Regions from separate parts of the Serratia sp. TSO36 genome, predicted to be linked through region 2. Evidence: predicted binding sites of a transcription regulator. Region 2 holds the regulator's gene; each other region holds the start of a gene.
The links. Region 2 encodes PhoB, which activates phosphate uptake and scavenging genes when phosphate is short. Its sites were predicted from a motif close to CTGTCATAAAACTGNCNNAT; they were not measured.

Region 1: the regulator PhoB is predicted to act here: its motif matches at 5,754-5,773, upstream of pstS (phosphate ABC transporter substrate-binding protein PstS).
Region 3: the regulator PhoB is predicted to act here: its motif matches at 5,983-6,002, upstream of ACK3CV_RS24350 (MIP/aquaporin family protein).

Annotation. Positions count from the first base shown of each region.
Region 1 covers NZ_JBJZOU010000002.1:26,337-36,011, reverse strand. The annotation lists gene ACK3CV_RS00485 (amino acid ABC transporter permease) at 1-37, opposite strand, end outside; gene ACK3CV_RS00480 (ABC transporter substrate-binding protein) at 119-958, opposite strand; gene phoU (phosphate signaling complex protein PhoU) at 1,127-1,861, opposite strand; gene pstB (phosphate ABC transporter ATP-binding protein PstB) at 1,873-2,643, opposite strand; gene pstA (phosphate ABC transporter permease PstA) at 2,698-3,588, opposite strand; gene pstC (phosphate ABC transporter permease PstC) at 3,590-4,546, opposite strand; gene pstS (phosphate ABC transporter substrate-binding protein PstS) at 4,638-5,678, opposite strand; gene glmS (glutamine--fructose-6-phosphate transaminase (isomerizing)) at 6,014-7,843, opposite strand; gene glmU (bifunctional UDP-N-acetylglucosamine diphosphorylase/glucosamine-1-phosphate N-acetyltransferase GlmU) at 7,993-9,366, opposite strand; gene ACK3CV_RS00440 (F0F1 ATP synthase subunit epsilon) at 9,657-9,675, opposite strand, start outside.
Region 2 covers NZ_JBJZOU010000009.1:3,343-13,017, reverse strand. The annotation lists gene brnQ (branched-chain amino acid transport system II carrier protein) at 1-698, opposite strand, end outside; gene ACK3CV_RS05395 (PstS family phosphate ABC transporter substrate-binding protein) at 1,183-2,145, opposite strand; gene phoR (phosphate regulon sensor histidine kinase PhoR) at 2,160-3,476, opposite strand; gene phoB (phosphate response regulator transcription factor PhoB) at 3,501-4,190, opposite strand; gene sbcD (exonuclease subunit SbcD) at 4,406-5,638, shown strand; gene sbcC (exonuclease subunit SbcC) at 5,635-8,886, shown strand; gene licT (BglG family transcription antiterminator LicT) at 9,118-9,675, shown strand, end outside.
Region 3 covers NZ_JBJZOU010000029.1:28,276-37,950, forward strand. The annotation lists gene cytR (DNA-binding transcriptional regulator CytR) at 1-808, shown strand, start outside; gene ftsN (cell division protein FtsN) at 874-1,794, shown strand; gene hslV (ATP-dependent protease subunit HslV) at 1,897-2,427, shown strand; gene hslU (ATP-dependent protease ATPase subunit HslU) at 2,440-3,774, shown strand; gene ACK3CV_RS24335 (1,4-dihydroxy-2-naphthoate polyprenyltransferase) at 3,871-4,788, shown strand; gene rraA (ribonuclease E activity regulator RraA) at 4,864-5,349, shown strand; gene zapB (septal ring assembly protein ZapB) at 5,410-5,649, opposite strand; gene ACK3CV_RS24350 (MIP/aquaporin family protein) at 6,174-7,019, shown strand; gene glpK (glycerol kinase GlpK) at 7,062-8,570, shown strand; gene glpX (class II fructose-bisphosphatase) at 8,701-9,675, shown strand, end outside.

The DNA of each region.
Region 1 (9,675 bases), on a different contig from region 2:
TCAGGTATTGCGGTGCCAGCAGCCAGTCCAGGTTCATGTTCAATCCTTGTCTTGCAGAATGCATCAGGGGCGCAGCAAGCTGCGCCCCTCCGTGCCGATCTCACCGCGAGCGGTTAAATCAGGCTTTCGGTTGCTGATCCAAAGGCGCGATTTTGAAATCGCCGCGCGGTTGGGCGGATTGGGTTTCCGGCCCGAACCAGCGATCGTAAATCTTAACCGCTTCGCCGTCTTTTTCCAGCTTGATCAGCGTCTCGTTCACCGCGGCGGTCAGGCGATCTTCGCCCTTGGGAATGCCGACGCCCTGGTACTCTTTGGTCAGGCTGAACGGTGAAATTTCAAACTCCGCCTTCTGCGCCGCCGGCAGGTTGCCAAGCAGGCCGACCAGCTTGGCGTCGTCCTGGGTGATCGCCTGCACGTTGCCGTTGCGCAGCGCCACGAACGCCAGCGGGGTGTCATCGTAGGAGATCACTTTCGCCGTCGGGAAACGCTCGCGCAGGGTGATTTCCTGCACCGTGCCCTTGTCCGCGCCGATGCGCAGCTTTTTGATGTCTTCCGGGGTTTTCAGCACGCCTTTGCGGGCGATGAATTTCTGGCCGGTGGCGAAGTACGGCACGCTGAAGTTCACTTCCTTGGCGCGCTCGTCGGTAATGGTGAAGTTGGCGGCAATCAGGTCAACCTTCTTCGACACCAGCAGCGGAATGCGGTTGGCCGGGTTGGTGGCGCGCAGCTCCACTTTTACCCCCAGCGCTTTGCCGATCGCATCGGCGACGTCCACATCGTAGCCCACCAGCTTCTTGCTCTGCGGATCGATGTAGCCGAACGGCGGGTTGCTGTCGAACACCGCGATACGCACCACGCCGGCTTGCTTGATATCGTCAAGTTTGTCCGCGTGCGCGGCGCCGGCGGCGAGGCCGGTCAGACTGGCTAACAACGTTAAGGCCAAAGCGCGATGTTTCATAGAGAGCTCCTAAGTGGTTGATGTCCTGCTGGCGGATAAGCTAGCAAGCGCCACATAGGTCAGGAAATAATATAAAAAGCTATATTTATAACCTTTTTATCTTTAAGAACTTAAGATGGAATAAAGGCGCGGGAAACCGCGCCTTTGAAGGATATTACCCGGAAAGGGTCAGTCGGCTTTGTCGTCTTTACCGCCCGGAGAGAGCAGCTTTTCCAGGGCGTCGCCGCCCAAATGACGGAAATCCTGTCCTTTGACGAAATAGAAGATAAATTCGCAGATGTTCTGGCAGCGGTCGCCGATACGCTCGATAGAACGGGCGCAGAACAGCGCGGTCAGCACGCTCGGAATGGTGCGTGAGTCTTCCATCATATAGGTCATCAGCTGACGCACGATGCCTTCGTATTCCTGGTCGACCTTTTTATCTTCGCGGTAAATACGGATCGCCTCGTCCAGATCCATGCGCGCGAAGGCGTCCAGCACGTCATGCAGCATTTGCACGGTGTGGCGCCCCAGCGATTCCAGGCTGACCAGCAGCGGCTGGTGCTGGTGCGAGAACTTCTCCAGCGCGGTGCGGCAGATTTTGTCCGCCACGTCGCCGATGCGTTCCAGCTCGGAAATGGTTTTGATGATCGCCATCACCAGGCGCAGATCGCTGGCGGTCGGCTGGCGCTTGGCGATGATGCGCACGCAGGCTTCGTCGATCGCCACTTCCATCATGTTGACCTTGGCGTCGCCTTCGATAACTCGCTTGGCCAGCTCGCCATCCTGATTGTGCATCGCGGTGATGGCATCGGTCAGCTGCTGCTCCACCAGCCCGCCCATGGTCAGCACCTGGGTGCGGATATGCTCAAGCTCTGCGTTGAACTGGCCGGAAATGTGTTTGTTTAAATTCAGGTTATCCATGATGCTTCCTATCAACCATAACGGCCAGTGATGTAGTCTTCAGTCTGCTTTTTCTGCGGCGCAGTGAACAGGTTATCAGTATCACTGAACTCGATCAGCTCGCCCAGATACATAAATGCGGTGGAGTCGGAGCAGCGCGCCGCCTGCTGCATATTGTGGGTTACGATCACCACGGTGTAATCGGCCTTCAGCTCGCTGATCAGCTCTTCAATCTTGCCGGTGGAGATCGGATCCAGCGCCGAGCAAGGCTCATCCAGCAACAGCACTTCCGGACGAATGGCGATGCCGCGGGCGATGCACAGGCGTTGCTGCTGGCCGCCAGAAAGGCTGTAGCCGCTCTGGTGCAGCTTGTCCTTGGTTTCGTTCCACAGCGCCGCTTTGGTCAGCGCCCACTGCACGCGCTCGTCCATATCGGCGCGCGACAGCTTTTCAAACAGGCGAACGCCGAAGGCGATGTTGTCGTAAATCGACATCGGGAACGGCGTCGGCTTCTGGAACACCATGCCGACCTTGGCGCGCAGCAGCGCGATATCCGAGTTGTCGGTCAGGATGTTCTGGCCGTCCAGCAGGATGCCGCCTTCCGCGCGCTGTTCCGGGTACAGCTGGTACATCTTGTTGAAGGTGCGCAGCAGGGTGGATTTGCCGCAGCCGGACGGGCCGATAAACGCGGTGACCTTGTTCTTGGCGATATCCAACGTGATGTTCTTCAGCGCATGGAATTTGCCGTAGTAGAAGTTCAGATCGCGTACCTGAATTTTGCTGCTGGAAGCGTCAGTAACCATACTCATCAAGACTTCTCTCTTTTCATCAGCGCCGCCAAAGCGGCGCTCAAAATTTTATGAATGCTTTTTCTTGGCGAAAATCACGCGCGCCAGGATATTCAGTAACAGTACACACAGGGTGATCAACAGCACCCCGGCCCAGGCCAGCTGTTGCCATTCGGCGAACGGGCTCATGGCGAATTTGAAGATGGTCACCGGCAGGTTGGCGATCGGCTGCATCAGGTCGGTGCTCCAGAACTGGTTCGACAGCGAGGTGAACAGCAGCGGCGCCGTTTCCCCCGCGATGCGCGCAATCGCCAGCAGCACGCCGGTGATGATGCCGGACACCGACGCCTTCAGCGTGATGGCGGAAATCATGCGCCATTTCGGCGTGCCCAGCGCATAAGCGGCCTCGCGCAGCGTATCCGGCACCAGCTTCAGCATGTTCTCGGTGGTGCGAATGACGATCGGCACCTGCAGCAGCGCCAGCGCGACGATGCCGGCCCAGCCGGAAAAGTGTTCCATCTTCGCCACCACGATGGTGTAAACGAACAGGCCCACCACGATCGACGGTGCGGACAGCAGGATGTCGTTGATAAAGCGGATCACTTCCGCCAGCCAGGATTTACGGCCGTATTCTGCCAGGTAGATGCCGGCCATGATGCCCAGCGGCGTGCCGAAGATGGTCGCCCACAGGATCAACAGGCCGCTGCCGGCGATGGCGTTGGCCAGACCGCCGCCCGCGGTGTTCGGCGGCGGGGTCATTTCAGTGAACAGCGCCAGCGACATGCCGTCGAAGCCTTTGGTCACGGTGGCGATCAGGATCCAGATCAGCCAGAACAGCCCGAACACCATGGTCGCCATCGACAGGAACAGCGCGAGACGGTTTTTCTGCCGGCGCCAGGCCTGCATTTTGCGGCGGCTTTCCGCCAGAACGACTGCGTTTTGCATATCCATCGTCGCCATGTTAACGCCCCTCATTCTTGGCCAGACGCATGATCATCAGTTTCGACAGCGCCAGCACGATAAAGGTGATAACAAACAGAATCAGGCCCAGCTCCATCAACGCGGCGGTGTGCACGCCGGACTCGGCTTCGGCGAATTCGTTGGCCAGCGCCGAGGTGATGCTGTTGCCCGGCATGTACAGCGAAGCGCTGTCGAGCTGGTAGGTGTTGCCGATGATAAAGGTCACCGCCATGGTTTCCCCCAGCGCACGGCCCAGGCCCAACATCACGCCGCCGATGACGCCGTTTTTGGTGAACGGCAGCACGATGCGCCAGATGACTTCCCAGGTGGTGCAGCCGATGCCGTAGGCCGACTCTTTCATCATCACCGGGGTCTGTTCGAACACGTCGCGCATGACTGCCGCGATGTAAGGAATGATCATGATCGCCAGGATCACCCCGGCGGCCAGAATACCGATGCCGAAGGCCGGGCCGGAGAACAGCTCGCCGACGATCGGAATGCCCGACAGCACTTCGCCGACCGGCGTCTGGAAGTATTCGGCGAACAGCGGCGCGAACACGAACAGGCCCCACATGCCGTAAACGATGCTGGGGATGGCCGCCAACAGCTCAATGGCGATGCCCAGCGGCCGCTTCAGCCAGTTCGGCGCCAGCTCGGTCAGGAACAGCGCGATGCCGAAGCTCACCGGCACGGCGATGATCAGCGCGATAAGCGAGGTGACCACGGTGCCGTAGATCGGCACCAGCGCGCCGAACTGCTCCGCCGGCGCGTCCCACTCTTTGGTCCACAGGAAGGCGAAGCCGAATTTCTGCATGCTTGGCCAGGAGGCGAAGATCAGCGAAACAATGATGCCGCCCAGCAACAATAGGGTAATCAGCGCAGCCAGTCTCACCAGCGCGCTGAAAATGATGTCACCGTTTTTGCCCGGTGCTTTGATGGTCGGCTTGTACTCAGCCATAGATTACTCTCTGTTTGAACCCTGGCAGCCCCAACCGGGATCGGAGCCTGAAGAACTGTGTGGGGCGCGGCGAACCCGCGCCCCTGCGTTGTTAGTACAGCGCTTTGCCTGAACTGTCTTTTACGTTGGTTTTCCAGGCCGCGCGCACCTGCTCAACCACTTCTGCCGGCAGGGTGGCGTAATCCAGCTCGTTAGCCTGCTTGGCACCGGTTTTGTAAGCCCAGTCGAAGAACTTCAGCACTTCGGCGCCCTGAGCAGGGTTTTTCTGCTCTTTGTGCACCAGGATGAAGGTGGTGGAGGTGATTGGCCACACGTTGTCGCCTTTCTGGTCAGTCAGATCCTGAGCGAAGGTCTTGCTCCAATCCACGCCTTTGGCCGCGTTGCTGAAGCTCTCTTCGGTCGGGCTGACCGGTTTACCGTCGGCGGATACCAGCTTGGTGTAAGCCAGGTTGTTCTGCTTGGCGTAAGCGTATTCTACGTAGCCGATAGAGCCAGGCAGACGCTGAACGAAGGCGGCGATGCCGTCGTTGCCTTTACCGCCCAGACCGGTCGGCCAGTTAACGGTAGAACCGGCGCCGATCTTCTCTTTCCACTGCGCATTGGCCTTGGACAGGTAGCTGGTGAACACGAACGAGGTGCCGGAACCGTCGGCGCGGCGCACCACGGCGATGTTCTGGTCAGGCAGTTTCACGCCTGGGTTCAGCTTGGTGATAGCCGGATCGTTCCATTTTTTGACGTTGCCCAGGTAGATATCGCCCAGGGTTTTGCCGTCCAGCGTCAGTTCGCCGGATTTGATGCCCGGGATATTCACGGCCAGCACCACGCCGCCGATCACGGTCGGGAACTGGAACAGGCCATCGGCCGCCAGTTTGTCGTCAGACAGCGGGGCGTCGGAAGCGCCAAAGTCAACGGTGTTGGCCACGATTTGCTTCACGCCGCCAGAGGAGCCGATGCCCTGATAGTTAACTTTGTTGCCGGTTTCTTTCTGATAAGAATCTGCCCACTTGGCGTAAACCGGAGCGGGGAATGTCGCACCTGCACCGGTCAGGCTGGCAGCAGCGAACGCGGACACGGTGGTCAGGGAGAAGGTCGCTGCCACAATACTGGCGACGGTGGTACGCATCAGTTTCATAATCCCTCCTAATGGGATATTTAAAATCGACTTCGAGTCGTTTTAATCAGAGTAAGTATTGCTGCAGGAGGGAAAATAGGACAGTTTGGTGACAGAAAAATGTACGCAATATGACAGTTATATTACAGCGCGCCAGACAGGTGTTTGTTTCTTTAAAAATCAATTAATTAGTCAAAAAACAGCGCAATTGACGTGCAATAAAAAAACGGTTTGGCGCGGCCTATCCGCTTGAATATGACAATGTTTATCGCCGAATCGGTCGCGCTGTCATCTTTAAGGCCGCTCATGAAAAAAGCCGGCGCAAAGGCCGGCTTTTGCAGTTTACCTGCGGCAGATTACTCTACGGTGACAGACTTCGCCAGGTTGCGCGGCTGGTCAACGTCGGTGCCTTTGATCAGCGCCACGTGGTAAGACAGCAGCTGCAACGGCACGGTGTAGAAGATCGGCGCCACGATTTCCTCGACGTGCGGCAGAGGAATGATGGTCATGCCTTCGCTGCTGACGAAGCCGGCGTCCTGATCGGCGAACACGTACAGCTGGCCGCCGCGCGCGCGCACTTCTTCAATGTTGGACTTCAGCTTTTCCAGCAGTTCATTGTTCGGTGCCACCACGATCACCGGCATATCGGCGTCGATCAGCGCCAGCGGGCCGTGTTTCAGCTCACCCGCCGCATAGGCTTCGGCGTGAATATAGGAGATCTCTTTCAGCTTCAGCGCCCCTTCCATGGCGATTGGATACTGATCGCCGCGGCCGAGGAACAGCGCATGGTGCTTGTCGGAGAACCCTTCCGCCAGCGCTTCGATCTCTTTATCCATCGACAGCATCTGCTCGATACGCGCCGGCAGCGCCTGCAGGCCATGCACGATCTCCTGCTCCACGCTCTCCGCCATGCCTTTCAGGCGGCCCAGACGCGCCACCAGCATCAACAGCACGGTGAGCTGCGTGGTGAAGGCCTTGGTCGAGGCCACGCCGATTTCCGTGCCCGCTTTGGTCATCAATGCCAGATCCGATTCGCGCACCAGCGAAGAGCCGGCCACGTTACAAACGGCCAGCGAACCGAGATAACCCAGCTCTTTAGACAGACGCAGCGCCGCTAACGTATCGGCGGTTTCGCCGGACTGCGACAGGGTGATGATCAGGCTGCCCGGACGCACCGCCGATTTGCGGTAACGGAATTCGGACGCGATCTCGACGTCGCACGGCACGCCAGCCAACGCTTCAAACCAGTAACGCGCCACCATACCGGAGTGGTAAGAAGTCCCGCAGGCGATGATCTGCACGTGCTGCACCTTGGCCAGCAGCTCGTCGGCGCGCGGGCCCAGCTCGCTCAGGTTGATTTGGCCATGGCTGAAACGCCCTTCCAGGGTATTTTTCAGCGCCAGCGGCTGTTCGTAGATCTCTTTTTGCATGTAGTGACGGTAAGCGCCCTTATCGCCGGCGTCATACTGCACCTGGGATTCGATCTCAGGGCGCTCGATGGCGTTGCCCTGCTTGTCGAAGATGTTGACGGTGCGGCGAGTCACTTCCACCACGTCGCCTTCTTCCAGGAAGATGAAGCGGCGGGTGACCGGCAGCAGCGCCAGCTGATCGGAAGCAATAAAGTTTTCCCCGACGCCGCGGCCGATAACCAGCGGGCTGCCGGAGCGCGCCGCGACCAATACGCTCGGATCGCGGCTGTCCATCACCACGGTGCCGTAAGCGCCGCGCAGCTGTGGGATCACGCGCTGAACCACTTCCAGCAACGTGCCGCCCTGTTGTTGTTCCCAGTGCACCAGGTGCGCGATCACTTCGGTGTCGGTTTCGGAGCTGAAGCGGTAACCGCGTTCGATCAGCAGTTCGCGCAGCGGTTCGTGGTTTTCGATGATGCCGTTATGCACCACGGTAATGTAGTCGGAAACATGCGGGTGCGCGTTCGCTTCGGTCGGTTCACCGTGCGTTGCCCAGCGGGTGTGAGCGATGCCGGTACCGCCGCGCAGATCGGTCTGCTCCGCCGCTTCGGCCAGTTTTTGCACCTTGCCTACGCGACGCAGGCGACTGACGTTGCCTTTTTCGTCGACCACCGCCAGACCGGCGGAGTCGTAACCGCGGTACTCGAGACGGCGTAAACCTTCCAACAGGATTTCTGCGATATCACGTTGCGCTACTGCGCCTACAATTCCACACATCAGTTGTATTCCTAATGAACGCCCTTCATGGGCGCTTTCGATGTCTTGACCTGATTTTTGCCGGTTTTACCGTGCGTCCCCGAGCCTGTAGATGGTGGGGGTTATTATGTTTTGTATTGGGCTCTGAACGGAGCCCAACGCAAAACACACTATGATTTCTTCTTCACCGGGCGTTGCCAGCCCTGAATGTGCACCTGCTTGACGCGGCTCAGCACCAGTTCGTTCTCGGCGATATCGCGCGTCACCGTGGTGCCGGCGGCGATGGTGGAACCCTTGCCGACCGACACCGGCGCCACCAGCTGAGTATCGGAACCGACGAACACGCCGTCGCCGATCAGCGTCTTGTGCTTGTTGGCGCCATCGTAGTTGCAGGTGATGGTGCCGGCGCCGATATTCACGTCATCGCCGATTTCGGCATCGCCCAGGTAGCTGAGGTGACCGGCCTTGGAGCCTTTGCCCAAACGCGCCTTTTTCATTTCCACGAAGTTGCCGACGTGGGCCCCTGCCGCCAGCTCCGCACCAGGGCGCAGGCGGGCGAACGGCCCCACGGTGCAGTCGGCTGCCAGCACGCTGTCTTCCAGCACGCTGTAAGGGCTGATCTCGCAGTCATCGCCGATCACGCAGTTTTTCAGCACGCAGCCGGCGCCGATTTTCACCCGGTCGCCCAGCTTGACGTGACCTTCGATAATCACATTCGCATCAATAGTGATGTCGCGGCCGTGAACAAGTTCCCCGCGCAGGTCAAAACGCGCCGGATCCAGCAGCATCACGCCGGCCAACAGCAACTTTTCAGACTGTTCCGACTGGAAGACGCGCTCCAGGGTCGCCAGCTGCAGGCGGTTGTTTACGCCTTCCACTTCACTCAGGCGCGACGGGTGCACGGTTTCGATTTTCTTGCCGTCGGCATGGGCCAACGCAATGATATCGGTGATATAAAACTCGCCCTGTGCGTTGTCGTTATTCAGCATCCCCAACCAGCGCTTCAGATCGCGCCCGTTCGCCACCAGGATGCCGGTATTGATCTCGTTGATCTGGCGCTGCGCCTCGCTGGCATCCTTGTGTTCGACGATGCCCACCACGTTGCCCTGCTCGCGCACGATGCGGCCGTAGCCGCTCGGATCGTCCAGCTTGACCGTCAGCAGACCGATACCGCCCTGCGGTTTGGCCGCCAGCAGGCGTTGCAGCGTATCCACGGAGATCAACGGCACGTCGCCGTACAGCATCAGCACGTCTTCATCGTCGGCAAAGTGCGGCGCGGCCTGCTGCATTGCATGGCCGGTACCCAATTGCTCAGCCTGCAGCACCCAGTTCAGCGCGCCGTCAGTCAACGTGCTTTTCAGCAGATCGCCGCCGTGGCCGTATACCAGGTGAACATGTTGCGCGCCCAGTTTCATCGCGGCATCAATGACGTGTTGCACCATCGGCTTACCGGCCAACGGATGTAAAACCTTGGGAAGATCGGAATACATGCGTGTTCCCTTGCCCGCGGCGAGGATAACCACGCTCATTGCGCTGTTCGACATAAGCAACCTGATAACTCCATTTTGATAGACGAAAGTAAAACCGTTTAGCGACGATATTACTACATATTTCTCTGCACGAACCCGGCGCAGGCCGCGTGGGCCTTGGCCTGCCGCTATCGCGGTCAATACGGCGCCGGGGCGAAAAAACTGTCGGCGATCGGCGACGTTTATTTCCCGATATCTGGGGTTATACACCACACCGCCCGCCGGGCTGAAATGCTTATTTTAAAGTAAAAAAAAAGCGACCCTATAGGCCGCTTTCTTAAAGTTGGGTGCGTTGCACCCAAACATTACATCGCTTTTCTGGTG
Region 2 (9,675 bases):
AAACCGGCCAGAATGGTGTAACGGGTCAACAGACCGGCGTCTTTCACGCCGCGCGAGCGCGCCGCGTTGACGATAACGATGCCGAATACCAGCGCGCCCAGCGTATCCATGGTCAGGTAGCCGTTAACGAAGCCGGAAGAGAAAGGCACGCTCTGGTAAGCCGCTGTCGCCGGAATCGGCGCGCCGGCAGGCCACAGCAGCGCGGCGATGCCCAGTACGCCCAACGCCACGATCTTCAGCGGCGCCAGCACATGGCCGACGGTGTCGAGCAGGCGGCCCGGATACAGGGAGATGCCGATCACCAGCGCGAAGTACACCAGGCTGTAGATGAACAGCGGCATGGCGCCGTCGCCGGTCAGCGGGGCGATGCCCACTTCAAAGGACACGGTGGCGGTGCGCGGCGTGGCGAACAGCGGGCCGACGGCCAGATAGCAGACGGTCGCCAGCAGCAGGCCGGCGCCGCGGCCGATCGGCGAACTGAGGGCGTCGATGCCGCCGCCAACGCGCGCCAGCGCGATGACGGTGATGACCGGCAGACCGACGGCGGTGATCAGGAAGCCCAGCGCCGCGATCCAGACGTGTTCACCGGACTGCAAGCCGACCATCGGCGGGAAGATGATGTTCCCGGCCCCAACGAATAAGGCAAAGGTCATGAAGCCCAGTGCCATGATATCTTTTGACGTTAAACGATGACTCATACGATGTCGTGTTGCCTGTTCAAATGAAAAAAATTGTCCGATAGCGTGGTGGCGTGACGCCCCACCGGTTGCCGGCATGCCCGATCGTCGCAGCGCCAAATAAGCATCCTAAACGCAGTCGATCCGGCGTTTATGTCCCTATTCGAAAGTGGCCGCTCATGAAGATGGGCAAAATTTTAGGAGTTATAAAAATGGAGGTTTAATCCGACAACGAGGGCTAAGGTAAACGTTTATAGCGCTTCAAGGCAAGACGCACGGCGAAAAGCAGAGCTATCGACCATATAAACTTTAGCCACCAGTCGATCATATTGGCTATCAATAAATATACACTACATGATTTGTATCATTTTTGAACAATGGATTCACGAAACGTGAAACATATACCGCTTTACCGCGCGAAAACGCCAATAAATGCCCGGTTTTCGCGTGGTATAAGCTCCGTTTGGCCGTTAAAAAAGGCGAAAATTACGCCGCTTTTTGTCGCTTATTGCACCGTGGCCGCCGCGAGCGGCTGCAGCCCGAGCGCCTGGCGGGTCCTCTGCAGGGCGCCCGGCGGCAGCGGCAGATAGCCGTCGTGATTGACCAGGCTCTGCCCTGCGGTCGACAGCACGCGATCGAGGAACGCGGCGGTCAGCGGCTCCAGCGGTTGATTGGGGGCTTTGTTGATGTAGATATAGAGATAGCGCGACAGCGGGTAGCGATCGTTGCGCACGTTGGCGGCGGTAGGCGCGACATAGTCCTCTCCCGATTCCGCCAACGGCAGCAGCCGCACGCCGCTGGCGCGAAAACCGATGCTGGCGTAGCCGATGCCGTTGAGCGAACCGGCCACCGCCTGCACCACCGAAGCCGAACCGGGCAGCTCATTGACGCGCGGCATAAAATCGCCGCCGCACAGCGCGCGCAGTTTGAAATAGCCGTAGGTGCCGGACGCCGAGTTGCGGCCGAAGCGCTGCAGCGAGCGCGTCGCCCAGTCGCCACTCAGCCCCAGCTCGCCCCAACGCGTCAGCGGTTTGCTTTCACCGCAGCGCCGGGTGGCGGAGAAAATGCGATCGAGCTGCTGCAGATTGAGGCCGCGCAGCGGGTTGTCCTGATGCACCAACACCACCAGCGCATCCACCGCCACCGGCACCGCCAGCGGCGCATAGCCGTAACGATGTTCGAACGCCGAAACCTCGGCCGCCTTCATCGGCCGGCTCATCGGGCCCAGCTGCGCGGCGCCCGCCGCCAACGCGGTCGGCGCGGTCGACGAGCCGGCGGCCTGGATCTGCAGGTTAACGTTGGGATAATGCCGGCTGAAATCCTGCGCCCACAGCGCCATCAGATTCGCCAAAGTATCGGAACCGACGCTGGACAGGTTGCCCGCCAGCATGCCGTCGGGCTGCGCCAGCGCGCCGCGTCCGGCCAGCAACGCCAGGCAAAGCAACAGCCCTCGGGTTATTCGGGTCATACCGGTGTCTCGCGTTAATTTTTCACCGCATTCTCTGATAAAGCGGCGGGAACAATCAACCGGTTGGGTAAGGTAAAGATAAAGCGGGTGCCGATCCCCGGCTCGCTGAGGATCTCCAGCCGCGCGTCGTGATGGCTGAGCGCATGCTTGACGATCGCCAGCCCCAGCCCGCTGCCGCCGGTCTGGCGCGAACGGGCCTTGTCGACGCGGTAAAAACGCTCGGTCAGGCGCGGCAGGTGTTCGGCGGCAATGCCCGGTCCGTTGTCGCTGACCTGGAACTGCGCGCCGTGCGCCGTCTGCTGCCAGCTCACTTCGATATGGGTGCCCTTCGGCGTGTGGTTGACCGCGTTGTACACCAGGTTAGACACCGCGCTGCGCAACTGGTCTTCATTGCCGAACACGTTGAGCTGTTCGTTCACCCGGAAAGTGATCTCGTGATTGTCGCCGCTCAGCGATTGCGCCTCGCGCTGCAACACCCGCAGCATCAGCGGGATATCCACCCGCTCGTTCATGTCGACATTGGGCGCCGCCTCGATGCGCGACAGCGTCAGCAGCTGCTTGACCAGCCCGTCCATCCGGCGGGTCTGCTCCTGCATGGTGCCGAGCGCCTTGCTGCGCAGCGAACCGTCCTGCTCTTCGTCGCCCATCATCTCCAGATAGCCCTGCAGCACCGTCAGCGGCGTGCGCAGCTCATGGCTGACGTTGGCGAAGAAGTTGCGCCGCGCCCCCTCCAGCTGGCGCATCTGGGTGACGTCGCGCGCCACCATCAGCAACTGCCCTTCGGAGTAGGGCATCACGCGGAATTCGACGTAGTGTTCGTTGTTCAGCTGCAGCGTCAGCGGGCGCGAGAACTCCTGCTGTTGCAGATAGTGGCTGAATTCCGGATAACGCAGCAGGTTGAGGATGTGCTGGCCGTTGTCTTCCGGCCAGCGGAAGCCGAGCAGATGCTGCGCCAGCCCGTTGCACCAGAAGATGTTGCCTTCGACGGTGGTCATCACCACCGCATCAGGCAGCGATTCGGCCCCGCTGCGAAAGCGCTTGATCAACAGCGCCAGCTCGCGCCGGCGGCGGCGATTGCGCTGCTGCATCTGATACAGGCCATAGAACAACGGCTCCCAACTCCAGCGGCCGGGCGGCGGCGTCATGCTGCGGTCGATCCACAGCCAATGGGAGAGTTTGAGCTGGTTGTAGAAATTCCACACCAGCGCGGCCAGCGCGGAGGCCAGCAGGAACCAGGGCAGATAACCGAAAATCAGCCCCAGCAGTAAGGCGGGCAAACAGAAAAGAGCCAGCTCCAGAGCCAGCCTCTTCCACGACAGACGTTCTAACACGGCATATTCTCCAGCGCAGCGCGATCAGTAGCGCGTTGAGAACCGGTAGCCGGTGCCCCGAACGGTTTGAACCATTTTATCATGCCCACTGGTTTCTAACGCCTTGCGGAGCCGACGGATATGCACGTCAACGGTACGGTCTTCCACATAAACGTTAGTGCCCCAGACGTGATTAAGCAACTGCTCACGGCTATAAACCCGCTCCGGGTGGGTCATAAAGAAGTGCAGCAGCTTGAACTCGGTCGGCCCCATATCCAGCGCCTGATCGTTCGCCATCACGCGGTGGGAGGACGGATCCAGGCTCAGCCCTTGCATTTCAATCACTTCTTCCACCGCCATCGGTGAAATGCGGCGCATGACCGCTTTGATGCGCGCCACCAGCTCCTTGGGCGAGAACGGCTTGGTGATGTAATCATCCGCCCCCACTTCCAGGCCGCGCACCCGGTCTTCTTCTTCGCCGCGCGCGGTCAGCATCATCACCGGGATATCGCGGGTCAGCGCTTCGCGCTTCATATGTTTGATAAACTGAATGCCGGAACCGCCGGGCAACATCCAGTCGAGCAACACCAAATCAGGGAACGGCTCAGACAGGCGCGTCACGGCGCTGTCATAATCCTCGGCTTCCAACGGTTGGTAACCATTCTGTTCCAACACAAAGCACACCATCTCACGGATCGGCGCTTCGTCTTCCACCACCAGTATGCGTCTTGCCATCGTCAATCCTGCCAATGTGTTAGCGACTTTGCGGGCGCCATTATGCGTCAGTTTTGTGACACTTTTATGAAAAAAAGCGGCTGTTATAGGCAGTAAGCATAGCGATTATTTCCCGCCGCAAAGAAAAATCATCCGGTTGTCATCATCATTGCGCCGGGACAGCCGCCGCCGCGGCCTTTATAATCATCGCCATTACCTTTGCATCCGGGAATGTCATGCGCCTGATCCACACCTCTGACTGGCACCTTGGCCAGTACTTTTTCACCAAAAGCCGCGCCGCCGAGCACCAGGCTTTTCTGAACTGGCTGATCGAGCAGATTGAGCAGCAGCAGGTGGATGCGCTGATCGTCGCCGGGGATCTGTTCGATACCGGCTCGCCGCCCAGCTACGCCCGCGAGCTGTACAACCGCTTCGTGGTGGAGCTGCAGCGCACCGGCTGTCAGCTGGTGGTGCTGGGCGGCAACCACGACTCGGTGGCGACGCTGAACGAATCGCGTGAGCTGCTCTCCTGCCTGAACACCACGGTGATCGCGAGCGCGCAAAGCGCCCCCGAACAGCAGATTGTGGTGCTGAACCGGCGCGACGGCCAGCCGGGCGCGGTGCTGTGCGCCATTCCTTTTCTGCGGCCGCGCGATCTGCTCACCAGCCGCGCCGGCGAATCCGGCGCGCAAAAACAGCAGGCGCTGCAGGAAGCCATCGCCGAACATTACCAGGCGCTGTATCAGGCGGCCTGCGAACGCCGCGATCGGCTGGGCCTGCCGCTGCCGATCGTCGCCACCGGCCACCTGACCACCGTCGGCGTCACCACCTCCGACTCGGTGCGCGACATCTATATCGGCACCCTCGACGCCTTCCCGGCGCAGGCCTTCCCGCCCGCCGACTATATCGCGCTGGGCCACATTCACCGCGCGCAGAACGTCGCCAAATCAGATCATATTCGCTATAGCGGCTCACCGATTCCGCTCAGCTTCGATGAACTGGGCAAAGCCAAAAGCGTCTTCCTGGTCGATTTCGCCGACGGCGCCCTGCAGCAGGTAGAAGCGTTAACGATCCCGCAGTTCCAGCCCATGCAGCTGATCAAAGGCGATCTGGCCGAGATCGAACGGCAGCTGCAGCAATTTGCCGACTATGCCGGCGAGCTGCCGGTGTGGCTGGATATCGAAGTGGCGACGCAGGACTACCTCAGCGATATCCAGCGCCGCATCCAGCTGATGGCGGATGAGCTGCCGGTGGAAGTGGTGCTGCTGCGGCGCAGCAAAGAGCAGCGCCGCCAGGCGATCGCGCAGCAGGATAAGGAAACGCTCAACGAACTGAGCGTCAACGAGGTGTTCGAACGGCGCCTGGCGCAGGAGGCCGACATGCCAGAAGCGCGCCAACGGCGGATGCACCAACTGTTCCGCCAGGTGGTCGAGGCGGTGCAGCACAATCCTGAGGAGACCAATCCATGAAGATCCTCAGCCTGCGGTTAAAAAACCTCAACTCGCTGCAGGGCGAGTGGAAAATTGACTTCACCGCCGAGCCGTTCGCCAGCAACGGCCTGTTTGCCATTACCGGCCCGACCGGCGCGGGCAAAACCACCCTGCTGGACGCCATCTGCCTGGCGCTGTACCACCAGACGCCGCGTCTCAACGTCACGCCGAGCCAGAATGAACTGATGACCCGCCACACCGCCGAATCGCTGGCGGAGGTCGAATTCGAGGTCAAGGGCGTCGGCTATCGCGCCTTCTGGAGCCAGCGCCGCGCCAAAAACGCGCCGGACGGCAACCTGCAGGCGCCGAAGGTGGAACTGGCGCGCCGCGAGGACGGCAAGATCCTGGCGGACAAGGTGCGCGACAAGCTGGAGATCACCGCCGCCATCACCGGGCTGGACTTCGGCCGCTTCACCAAATCGATGATGCTGTCTCAGGGGCAGTTCGCCGCGTTCCTCAACGCCGACGCCAACGATCGCGCTGAGCTGCTGGAAGAGCTGACCGGCACCGAAATCTACGGACGGCTGTCCGAACAGGTGTTCGAATCGCACAAGCAGGCCAAAACCGACCTGGATGGGTTGCACCAGCGCGCCAGCGGCATCGAGCTGCTGAACGATGAACAGCGCCACTCCCTGACTGAACAGCTGACGGCGCTAAGCGCGCAGGAAAGCGCCCTCGGCATGCAAACCCAGCAACAGCAACAGGCGCTGAGCTGGCTGCAGCAATGGCAACGCCTCCAGCAACAGCAAAACGAGGGTCAACGGCGGCTGGAAACCGCCCAGCGCGAGCAGGCCGAGGCCGCCCCGCAGCTGCAGCGGCTGGCGCTCAGCGAACCGGCCGAGAAATTGCGGCCGCTGCGCGGCGAACGCGATCGCTGCCGCGCCGAGCTGCAGACGATACAACAGCAGGCAGCCCAGCTGACGCAGCAACAGGAACAACACTCGGCGCAGCTGGCGCCGCTGCAGCAGGCGGTGGAAAAGGCCCGTCTGGCGCAGCAAGCCCATGCCGAGCATATGCGGCAGCAGCAACAGCTGATCGATGACCAGGTCGCCCCGCTCGACCATCAGATAGCCCAACTGCAGTCGACGCAGGCCGAGCGGCGACAGGCCGGCGATGCCGCCGCGCAGCAGTGTGCCAAACAGCAAACCACGCTGGAGCAGCTCACCGCCGAGCGCAGCCAGCTGACGGCGCAGGCCGCACAGCATCAGCAGCGGTTGAACGCGCTGACCGAAGCGCTGGCCGTTCAGCAGCAACAGCAGCAGGCGCTGGCGGCGCAAACGCCGCTGGCCCCGCTGCGCCAGCGCCTGAGCGCCCTGGCGGATCTGCGCCCGACGCGCCAGCAGTTATTTACTCTCGCCTCTTTATCGCAACAAGTTGTTAAACGGCTGGAACAGCAGCGGCAAGAGCTAAACATCGGTCAAAATGAACTGACCCAGTTGGAGCCACAGTTAGAACTCGTCCGTCAGCAATTTAAGCAGCAGAAAGCCCACCAGGCCGATGTTGAAAAAACCTATGCGCTGGAACAACGGATCGTGGGCCTGGAAGCCGAGCGCGCCCGTTTGCAACCCGGCGCCCCCTGCCCGCTGTGCGGCTCATGCGATCACCCGGCGGTAGAACAATACCAAGAGGTAAAACTGTCAGAAACTGCGCAACGTCTGGAGCAAATGAAAGTCCAGACCGAAGCATTGCAAAAACAAGGCGTCGAGCTGCGAGCCCGTTACGACAACCTGCAACAGCAATTGCAACGCCAACAGCAGGCTATCGCGCAGGATGAGCAGCTGTTGGCTGCCCAACAGCAGCAGTGGCAGCAGCTCAGCGCGCCGCTGGCATTCGACTTTACGCTGGCGGAGGGCGACCAACTCAGCGCCTGGCTGAGCGGCTGCGACGATGAAGAGCGGCGCGGGCAACACGCGCTGCAGCAGCATGAACAGGCGGCGCAGGCGGTACAGCAGGCAAAAGACGCGCTCGCCGCTCTGCAAACGCAGCAGCAGCAGGCGCAGCAACGGCTGGCGCTGCTCGAAGAGCGCTTTACGCTGCTGCAGAAAACCCATGCCGACAGCCTGCAACAGCAGCAAGACCTGCAACAACGCTGGCAAGAAGGCGAGAAGACCCTCGCCGAACGGCGCGCGCAGCGGCTGGCGCTGTTCGGCGAACAGCAGGTCGCCGAGGTGCGCGAACAGTTGCGCGCCAAACAAACCGCCTGTGAGCAGGCCTGCTTGCAGGCCGCCGAGCAGTGGCAAAAAGCGCAGGAACTGCGCGAGCGCCTGGCCGGCCAGCAAGCCGGATTGCAACAACAGCATACCCAAATGCAGGAACGGCTGCAGCAGGCGCAGCAGCAGTGGCAGCAGGCGCTGGCCGACAGCGAATTCGCCGATGAAACCGCCTTCGCCGCCGCGCTGCTGGACGACGCCCTGCGCCGCGAATTGCAGCAGCGCAAAGAGCAACTGCAACAGCGGCAGGTGGAGGCCGCCGCCCTGCTGACGCAGGCGACGCAAACGCTGGAGCAGCATCGGCAAAGCCGCCCGGAAGGGGTGGATGAAGCCAACGCGGATCTCGACGCACTCACGCAATCGCTGGCCGAGCTGGCACAGCAGTTGAAAACGTTGCAGCTGCGCCAGGGTGAACTGCGCAACCAGCTGGAAAGCGATGCCGCCCGCCGTCTCAATCAACAGGCGTTGTTCGAGCAAATCGCCCGCAGCCAGCAAGACTACGACGACTGGAGCTACCTCAACCAGCTGATCGGCTCGAAAGAAGGCGACAAGTTCCGCCGCTTCGCTCAGGGGCTGACGCTCGATCATCTGGTTTATCTGGCCAACCTTCAGCTCGGCCGGCTGCACGGGCGCTACCTACTGCAGCGCAAAACCAGCGACGCGCTGGAGCTGCAGGTGGTGGACACCTGGCAGGCCGACGCGCTGCGCGATACCCGCACCCTGTCCGGCGGCGAGAGCTTCCTGGTCAGCCTGGCGCTGGCGCTGGCGTTGTCCGATCTGGTCAGCCACAAAACCAGCATCGACTCGCTGTTCCTCGACGAAGGCTTCGGCACGCTGGACGCCGAAACCCTCGATACCGCGCTGGACGCGCTGGACAGCCTGAATGCCTCCGGCAAAACCATTGGCGTGATCAGCCACGTAGAGGCGATGAAAGAGCGTATTCCGGTGCAGATAAAGGTGAAAAAGGTCAACGGACTCGGCGTCAGCCGGCTGGAGGCGCACTTCAGGCTGGAATGATCCCGCCGTGCGCGGCGCAGAAGTGTGACCGCGGCGGCACTCCGCGGTGAAAAGCGTTGAGCCGCGGCGAGCACGGGTTATTATGCAGACATAACAGGATTGTTACTGTATCCCCTCCGCCGCTCAGGCCGCAGGACAGAAACATAAAATACAGGCAAAACCTGGCGCCCGGGATCGCTCCCGGGCGTCAGGTTTTTTCGTTTTCAGGATGCTGAAACACCGGGAAAGACCATGAAAATCGCTAAAATACTCAATAATAACGTGGTGATTACGCTGGACGACCGTCAGGAAGAGACGGTGGTAATGGGAAAAGGAATCGGCTTTAAAAAGAAGCCCGGCGACACGCTGGACGAAAGCCTGATCGAAAAGGTGTTCACCCATAACGGCGGTGAAATCGCCGAGCGCTATAAAGAGCTGCTCTCCGAGATCCCGCTGGCCTGCGTCACCACCGCCGACCGGATTATTACCCTCGCCCGCGAACGGCTACCGGGCAAGTTGCATAACATCGTCTACATCACGCTGACCGACCACATCCATTTCGCCCTGCAGCGCCACGCGCAAGGGCTGGATATCAAAAATGCGTTGCTGTGGGAGATTAAAAAGCTCTATCAGGCCGAGTTCGCCGTCGGGCTGGAGGCGCTGGCTTTGATCGCCGAGCGGCTGAATACCGCGCTGCCGGAAGACGAGGCCGGATTTATCGCCCTGCACCTGGTCAACGCCCAGCTTAACGACGAGATGCACAACACGCTGCACATCACCCGCGTGATGCAAGAGATCCTCAACCTGGTC
Region 3 (9,675 bases), on a different contig from region 2:
GCCCGACATCTGCGATCCGTTTTTCGCCGATGTGATCCAGGGGATCGAACAGACCGCCGCCCAACAAGGCTATCTGGTGCTGATCGGCGACTGCGCGCAGCAAAACCAGCAGGAGCGCACCTTCGTCAATCTGATCATCACCAAACAGATCGACGGCATGCTGCTGCTGGGCTCCAACCTGCCGTTCGACGCCAGCAAGGAAGAGCAGCGCAACCTGCCGCCGATGGTGATGGCCAACGAGTTCGCTCCCGAGCTGGAACTGCCGACGGTGCACATCGACAACCTGACCGCCGCCTTTGAAGCCGTGCATTATTTGCATCAATTGGGCCACCGGCAGATCGCCTGCGTCGCCGGGCCGGAACAGATGCCGCTGAGCCATTATCGGCTGCAGGGTTACGTTCAAGCGCTACGTCGTAATGGCATTACCGTCGAAAGCAGCTATATTACCCGGGGTGATTTTACCTACGAAGCCGGCGCGCAAGCGCTGACGGCGCTGATGGCACAGCCGAAACCGCCGACGGCGGTGTTCTGCCACAGCGACGTCATGGCGATCGGCGTGCTGTCCCAGGCGAAGAAAATGGGGCTGCGGGTGCCGCAGGATCTGTCGATCGTCGGCTTTGACGACCTCAAGCTGGCGCAGTATTGCGATCCGCCGCTGACCACGGTGGCGCAGCCGCGCTTCCAGATCGGCCAGAAGGCGATGTTGTTGCTGTTGGAGCAGTTGAACGGCCAGACAGTGGCCAGCGGCTCCCGGCTGTTGGACAGTGAATTGATTATCAGAGGCAGCACCGCTGCCCCGAAACGCTAGTCAAATATTTTAGGGTTCAGTAACATGACGGACTTATCCTTTCATCAGGACACAGCGGAATAATAGTGGCACAAAAAGACTATGTAAGCCGTGGGCGCGCAGCAGGAGCTAAGCGTAAAACCCCCAGCCGTAAAAAACGCAGTTCTCCGAAGGTTTCCAAAACCGTGCTGGCGTTAGCCGCCGCGTTGCTGGTTGTCTTTGTCGGTGGCCTCTATTTCATTACGCACAACAAGCCGGAAGACGCGCCGTTGTTGCCTGCGCACACCACGCGCCCCGGCAACGGCCTGCCGCCGAAGCCCGAAGAGCGCTGGCGCTACATCAAAGAGCTGGAAAACCGGCAGATCGGCGTGCAAACCCCGACCGAACCGACGGCCGGCGGCGAGCTCAATTCCAAAACTCAGCTGACCGCCGAACAGCGGCAGTTGCTGGAACAGATGCAGGCCGACATGCAGCAGCGCCCGACGCAGCTGAACGAAGTGCCGTATAACGATCCGGGCCAGGCCAACGCGCGCAGCACTCGCCAGCAGCAGCAAATGCAGCAGCAGCCGGTGCAGCAACAGCAGCAGGTCAGCCAGCCGCCGCGCAACCCGTTCAACAACGGGGCCACCACCGCGCCGGTGCAGCCGCACCCGCAGCCAAAACCGACTACCCAGCAACCGGTGCAGGTGAAACAGCCTGAGCCGAAGCCGCAACCGAAACCGGAGCCCAAACCGGAAGTGAAACAGGAAACGGCCAAGCAGGAAACCAAACCGGAATCAAAACAGAAGTGGATGGTGCAATGCGGTTCGTTCCGCGCCACCGATCAGGCTGAATCCGTGCGTGCGCGCCTGGCGTTCGAAGGCATCGAGAGCCGCATCACCGCCGGCGGCGGTTGGAATCGCGTGGTGCTCGGCCCGTACAGCAGCCGCGCCGCCGCGGACAAAACCCTTTCGCGCCTGAAGGGCGTCGGCATGTCGAGTTGCATTCCCCTCTCCGTTGGGGGTTGAAAAGCGTCAATCCCCCCCCATCTATACTCTCAATATGCCTCGTAGCGTCTGCGAAAGCAGGCGCTGCGGGGGCTTCTTTCCGTCTTTAACGAGGGTCTGCTCGTGACAACAATTGTAAGCGTACGCCGCAACGGCCAGGTCGTCATCGGTGGTGATGGCCAGGCAACCCTGGGTAATACGGTGATGAAGGGTAACGTCAAGAAAGTGCGTCGCCTGTATAACGACAAAGTGATCGCCGGTTTCGCCGGTGGCACCGCTGACGCCTTCACACTGTTTGAACTGTTTGAACGCAAACTGGAAATGCATCAGGGCCACCTGGTGAAAGCCGCCGTCGAGCTGGCGAAAGACTGGCGCACCGACCGCATGCTGCGCAAGCTCGAAGCGTTGCTGGCGGTCGCCGATGAAAACGCTTCGCTGATCATCACCGGCAACGGCGATGTGGTGCAGCCGGAAAACGATCTGATCGCCATCGGCTCCGGCGGCCCTTACGCTCAGGCCGCAGCCCGCGCCATGTTGGAAAATACCGAGCTGAGCGCCCGCGACATCGTTGAGAAATCCCTCAACATCGCCGGCGACATCTGTATTTACACCAACCATTTCCACACCATTGAAGAATTGCCTTCCAAAGCGTAAGGATCGAATACCATGTCTGAAATGACCCCGCGCGAGATCGTCAGCGAACTGGACAGCTATATCATTGGCCAAAACAAGGCCAAACGCGCTGTCGCCATTGCCCTGCGCAACCGCTGGCGCCGGATGCAGCTCAACGAGATGCTGCGTCACGAAGTGACCCCGAAAAACATTCTGATGATCGGCCCGACCGGCGTCGGTAAAACCGAAATCGCCCGCCGTCTGGCGAAGCTGGCCAACGCGCCGTTCATCAAGGTTGAAGCCACCAAGTTCACCGAAGTGGGCTATGTGGGCAAAGAAGTGGACTCCATCATCCGCGATCTGACCGATGCCGCCATCAAAATGGTGCGCATGCAGTCGATCGAGAAAAACCGCACCCGTGCCGAAGAGTTGGCCGAAGAGCGCATTCTCGACGTGCTGATCCCGCCGGCCAAAAACAACTGGGGCCAGCCGGAAGAAAATCAGGAACCGTCCGCCGCCCGCCAGGCATTCCGCAAGAAACTGCGCGAAGGCCAGCTGGATGACAAAGAGATCGAAATCGATCTGGCCGCCGCGCCGATGGGCGTGGAAATCATGGCGCCTCCGGGCATGGAAGAGATGACCAACCAGCTGCAGTCGATGTTCCAGAACCTCGGCGGCCAGAAGCAAAAACCGCGCAAGCTGAAGATCAAAGAAGCCTTCAAGCTGCTGGTGGAAGAAGAAGCCGCCAAGCTGGTGAACCCGGAAGAGCTGAAAGAGCAGGCGATCGAAGCGGTTGAACAGCACGGCATCGTGTTTATCGACGAGATCGACAAAATCTGTAAGCGCGGCGGCCAAAGCTCCGGCCCGGACGTCTCGCGCGAAGGCGTACAGCGCGATCTGCTGCCGCTGGTGGAAGGCTGCACCGTGTCCACCAAACACGGTATGGTGAAGACCGACCACATCCTGTTCATCGCTTCCGGCGCGTTCCAGACCGCCAATCCGTCGGATCTGATCCCGGAACTGCAGGGCCGTCTGCCGATCCGCGTTGAGCTGCAGGCGCTGACCACCGAAGACTTCGAGCGCATCCTGACCGAGCCGAGCGCGTCGCTGACCGAGCAGTACAAAGCGCTGATGGGCACCGAAGGCGTCAACATCCAGTTCACCGCCGACGGCATTCGCCGCATCGCCGAAGCCGCGTGGCAGGTCAACGAAAGCACCGAGAACATCGGCGCGCGTCGTCTGCACACCGTGCTGGAGCGTCTGATGGAAGATATTTCCTACGATGCGAGTGAAATTAATGGCCAATCCATTACAATTGATGCGGATTACGTGCGCAGTCATCTGGATGAACTGGTGGCGGATGAAGATTTGAGTCGTTTTATCCTATAATCGCTCAATCATTGTCTTGTCAGTCATCTGTGTGGGAGGCATTGCCTCCCACAATTATTTCTAACGGACACCGCAACTTACTGACAGAAGCGAAACATGAGCTCATCAACCTCCACCACCCCGATTTCCGCCTGGCTGGAAAGTCTACGCCCCCGCACCCTGCCGTTGGCCTTCGCCTCCATCGTGGTCGGCTCGGCGATCGCCGCCTGGCGCGGCAGCCTGAAACCTGAAGTGGCGCTGCTGGCGCTGTTGACCGCCGGCCTGCTGCAGATCCTCTCCAACCTGGCGAACGACTACGGCGATGCGGTCAAAGGCAGCGACAAAGAAGATCGCATCGGGCCCTTGCGCGGCATGCAAAAAGGCATGATCACCCAGGCGCAGATGAAACGGGCGCTGGTGGTGACGGTGGTGCTGATCGCCCTCGCCGGCTGTTCGCTGATCGCCGTCGCCTGCGAGCAACCCAGCGACGTAGTGGGCTTCCTGGTGCTGGGCGGGCTGTCTATCGTGGCGGCCATCACCTATACCGTCGGCAACAAGCCCTACGGGTATTTGGGGCTGGGCGACATCTCGGTGCTGGTGTTCTTCGGCTGGCTGAGCGTAGCCGGCACCTACTATCTGCAAACGCACACCTTCGACAGCGTCGTGATGCTGCCGGCCACCGCCTGCGGCCTGCTGGCGACGGCGGTGCTCAACATCAACAATCTGCGCGATATCGAGAGCGATCGCGAAAACGGCAAGAACACGCTGGCGGTGCGTCTCGGCCCGCACAAGGCGCGCATTTACCATGCCTTGCTGCTCGGCGGCGCGGTGCTGTGTTTCGCGCTGTTTACGCTGTTCAATCTCCACAGCCCGTGGGGCTGGCTGTTCGTGCTGGCGATCCCGCTGCTGGTGCGCCACGGCCTGCGCGTACTGCGCGATCCGACGCCGGTCGGCATGCGGCCGATGCTGGAGCACATGGTCAAGGCGGCGTTGCTGGCCAACCTGCTGTTCGCCATCGGCGTGGCGCTCAGTTAAAAACTGATGATTTTGCCAACAGGGCGAATAAAGGGATATACTGAACATTCCAGCGGCAAACAGACGTAAAATCCTATGAAATACGATACTTCCGAACTTTGCGACATCTATCATGAAGAGGTGAACGTTGTTGAACCTCTGTTCTCCAATTTTGGCGGGCGTACTTCATTTGGCGGGCAGATCACCACGGTGAAATGCTTTGAGGATAACGGCCTGTTGTTCGATCTGCTTGAAGAAAACGGCCGCGGCCGCGTGCTGTTGGTCGACGGCGGCGGTTCGGTACGCCGGGCGCTGATCAACGCCGAACTGGCGCGCCTGGCCGCCCAGAACGAATGGGAAGGCATCGTGGTGTACGGCGCGGTGCGTCAGGTGGACGATCTGGAAGAGCTCGACATCGGCATTCAGGCGATGGCGGCGATCCCGGCGGGCGCCGTAAGCGAAGGCGTGGGGGAAAGCGATATCCGCGTCAACTTCGGTGGCGTCACCTTCTTCTCCGGCGATCACCTGTATGCCGACAACACCGGCATCATCCTCTCCGAAGACCCGCTCGACATCGAGTGATTTTCGGTCATGAAAAAGGGCGCCGCAGGCGCCCTTTTCGTTGCTGCCTGGCGTGAGGAATCAAACCTCTTCCATCTTGCCCAGCAGAGCGCGCAGGCGATCTTGCCATACGTGCTGTTCTTCTTTCAGCTGTTGGTTTTCGCGCACCAGCGCTTCGTGGTTGCCGGAGGCAGCCTGAACTTCCTGCGACAGAGAGTTGTTTTTGTCTTTCAGCTCTTCAATTTCCATCTGCAACAAGGTGATGGTATCAATCGCCTGCTGTACTTTTGCTTCCAGTTTCTCAAATACTTCAAATGACATGCTTCAGTCCCCTCATGATAGCAAGGCGTACATCTATAAGTAGCGGCCGCAACGTCGGCTGCAGCTACTGCGAATATTGCATCGCGCTCAGTGACGCGCGCCGTTATGGAAGGCGCGCCAGTCTCGATTCGTTAAAAACGATTGTAAGTAGCCAGTCTCCGCCTGTCTAGCAACATACCGGATCATCGCGCAGTCTGTTGCAATTTTCCTGCCTCCGCCATCAGCAAAAACTGAAAATCCCCGCCGCCGCCGCCGCGAGTTGTTAACGCCCCTCGCCAAACCACTGGTCAGATCACACTTTTATGGCTCAGAAAGAACACTAAACGACGCGAAATCGCTCAATTTTATGACGAGCTACACACATTTTGATTTCGCTATTTCTCGTTTATGTTCGTTAACGATAAATTTACATCACGTCCTCATTCAATAATTGGACGAGATGAAAAAAACTGTGCCCATAGGTCAGATGTATACCTAACTGAGCCTATAAACCAACAACCGCCGTTTTGCAGGACAACAACATTATGAGCCAAACCACCAGTCCGACATTAAAAGGCCAGTGCATCGCCGAGTTCCTCGGCACGGCGCTGCTGATCTTCTTTGGCGTAGGCTGCGTTGCCGCGCTGAAACTGGCGGGCGCCAGCTTCGGCCAGTGGGAAATCAGCATCATTTGGGGCCTGGGCGTCGCCATGGCCATCTATCTGACCGCCGCCATTTCCGGCGCGCATCTCAACCCCGCGGTCACCCTCGCTCTGTGGCTGTTCGCCTGCTTCGACGGGCGCAAAGTGGTGCCTTACATCATTGCGCAGATCGCCGGTGCCTTCTGCGCCGCCGCCCTGGTCTATGGGCTGTACTACAACCTGTTCTTCGACTTCGAAGCGGCTCACCACATGGTGCGCGGCAGCAACGAAAGCCTCGAGCTGGCCAGCATCTTCTCGACTTACCCTAACGCGCATATCTCCGTCGGCCAGGCCTTCCTGGTAGAAATGGTGATCGCCGCCATTCTGATGTGCCTGATCCTGGCGCTGACCGACGACGGCAACGGCATCCCGCGCGGCCCGCTGGCGCCGCTGCTGATCGGTATTCTGATTGCCGTGATCGGCGCCTCTATGGGACCATTGACCGGCTTTGCGTTGAACCCGGCGCGTGACTTCGGGCCGAAACTGTTCGCCTACCTGGCCGGCTGGGGCAAAGTCGCCTTCACCGGCGCACGCGACATCCCGTACTTCCTGGTGCCGATCTTCGCCCCTATCGTCGGCTGTGGCCTGGGCGCTTTCGGTTACCGCGCGCTGATTGGCCGCCACCTGCCGTGCGACGTCTGCGTGACGGAAGAAGAGCCCGACGCCAAGACCCAGCAGCGCAAAGCATGATGGGTGCAGTTTTACACGGTTAACAACAGCAGGATAATTACCATGACTGTAGAAAAAAAATACATTGTCGCACTCGACCAAGGGACCACCAGCTCACGCGCCGTCGTGCTCGATCACGACGCTAACATCGTTGCGGTATCGCAGCGCGAATTCCCGCAGATCTATCCCAAGGCCGGCTGGGTTGAGCACGACCCGATGGAAATCTGGGCGTCGCAAAGTTCGACGCTGGTAGAAGTGCTGGCGAAAGCCGACATCAGTTCCGATCAGATCGCCGGCATCGGCATCACCAACCAGCGCGAAACCACCATCGTCTGGGAAAAAGAGACCGGCAAGCCGATTTACAACGCCATCGTCTGGCAGTGCCGCCGCACCGCCGACATCTGCGAGAAGCTCAAGCGCGACGGCCTGGAAGAGTACATCCGTCACAACACCGGCCTGGTAGTTGACCCGTACTTCTCCGGCACCAAGGTGAAGTGGATCCTGGACAACGTCGAAGGCGCCCGCGAGCGCGCCAAGCGCGGCGAACTGCTGTTCGGCACCGTCGATACCTGGCTGGTGTGGAAAATGACCCAGGGGCGCGTACACGTTACCGATTACACCAACGCCTCACGCACCATGATGTTCAACATCCACGAGCTGGACTGGGATGAGCGCATGCTGGAAGTGCTGGATATCCCGCGCGCCATGCTGCCGAAAGTCCGTCCTTCCTCCGAGGTGTACGGCCAGACCAACATCGGCGGTAAGGGCGGTACGCGTATTCCTATCGCCGGTATCGCCGGTGACCAGCAGGCGGCGCTGTACGGCCAGCTGTGCGTTCAACCGGGCATGGCGAAGAACACCTACGGCACCGGCTGCTTCCTGCTGATGAACACCGGCAAAGAAGCGGTGCGTTCGAAAAACGGCCTGCTGACCACCATCGCCTGCGGCCCGCGCGGCGAAGTGAACTATGCGCTGGAAGGCGCGGTGTTCATCGGCGGTGCGTCTATCCAGTGGCTACGCGACGAGCTGAAACTGATCAGCGACGCCGCCGACTCCGAATACTTCGCCACCAAGGTGAAAGACAGCAACGGCGTCTATGTGGTGCCGGCCTTCACCGGCCTGGGCGCCCCATACTGGGATCCGTACGCCCGCGGTGCCATCTTCGGCCTGACCCGTGGCGCCAACAGCAACCACATCATCCGCGCTACGCTGGAATCCATCGCTTTCCAGACCCGTGACGTGCTGGACGCCATGCAGGCCGACGCCAACACCCGCCTGCAATCGCTGCGCGTGGACGGCGGCGCGGTCGCCAACAACTTCCTGATGCAGTTCCAGTCCGATATTCTCGGCACTCGCGTAGAACGCCCTGAAGTGCGTGAATCGACGGCGCTGGGCGCCGCGTTCCTGGCGGGCCTGGCCATCGGCTACTGGAACGATCTGGATGAAGTGAAGAGCAAAGCGGTGATTGAGCGCGAATTCCGCCCAAGCATCGAAACCACCGAACGCAACTACCGCTACGGCGGGTGGAAAAAAGCGGTGGCTCGCGCTCAGGCGTGGGAAGAGCACGACTAAACCCAGCCTTGTCGTTACCCCCCAAATTGCGCTGCCTGCGGGCGGCGCTTTTTTTTGCCCCGCCCCGCTGCCGCCGCGCTGTGATAGACTTTGCCGATATTTTCTTCCCTTTCTCACAGACAGGTTTGCCATGAAACGTGAATTAGCCATCGAATTTTCCCGCGTTACCGAAGCCGCCGCGCTGGCGGGCTACAAATGGCTGGGACGCGGCGACAAGAACGCCGCCGACGGCGCGGCGGTCCACGCCATGCGCATCATGCTTAACAACGTGGATATCGATGGGCGCATCGTGATCGGCGAAGGCGAGATCGACGAAGCGCCGATGCTGTATATCGGCGAACAGGTCGGCACCGGCCAGGGCGACGCGGTCGACATCGCGGTCGATCCGATCGAAGGCACCCGCATGACCGCCATGGGCCAGTCCAATGCGCTGGCGGTATTGGCGGTGGGCGATCGCGGCACCTTCCTGCACGCGCCGGACATGTACATGGAGAAGCTGGTGGTCGGCCCGGCGGCGCGCGGCGCCATCGATCTCAACCTGCCGCTGGCGGAGAATCTGCAGAACGTCGCCGCCCGGCTGGGCAAACCGCTGTCGCAGCTGACGGTGATCGTTTTGGCCAAACCGCGCCACGACGGCGTCATCGCGCAGATGCAGCAGCTCGGCGTGCGGGTGTTCGCCATTCCTGACGGCGACGTGGCGGCCTCCATTCTCACCTGCATGCCGGAAAGCGAGGTCGATGTGATGTACGGCATCGGCGGCGCGCCGGAAGGGGTGATCTCAGCCGCGGTGATCCGCGCGCTGGACGGCGACATGCAGGCGCGTTTGCTGCCGCGCCATGAGGTGAAAGGCGACAGCGCCGAGAACCGCCGCATCGGCGAACAGGAGCTGGCGCGCTGCCGGGAGATGGGTATCGAAGCCGGTCAGGCGCTGCGTCTGGATCAGATGGCGCGCAACGACAACGTGATCTTCTCCGCCACCGGCATCACCAAGGGCGATCTGCTGGAGGGCATCAGCCGCCAGGGCAATATGGCCACGACCGAAACGTTGCTGATCCGCGGCAAGTCGCGCACCATCCGCCGCATCCGTTCAACCCACTATCTGGAT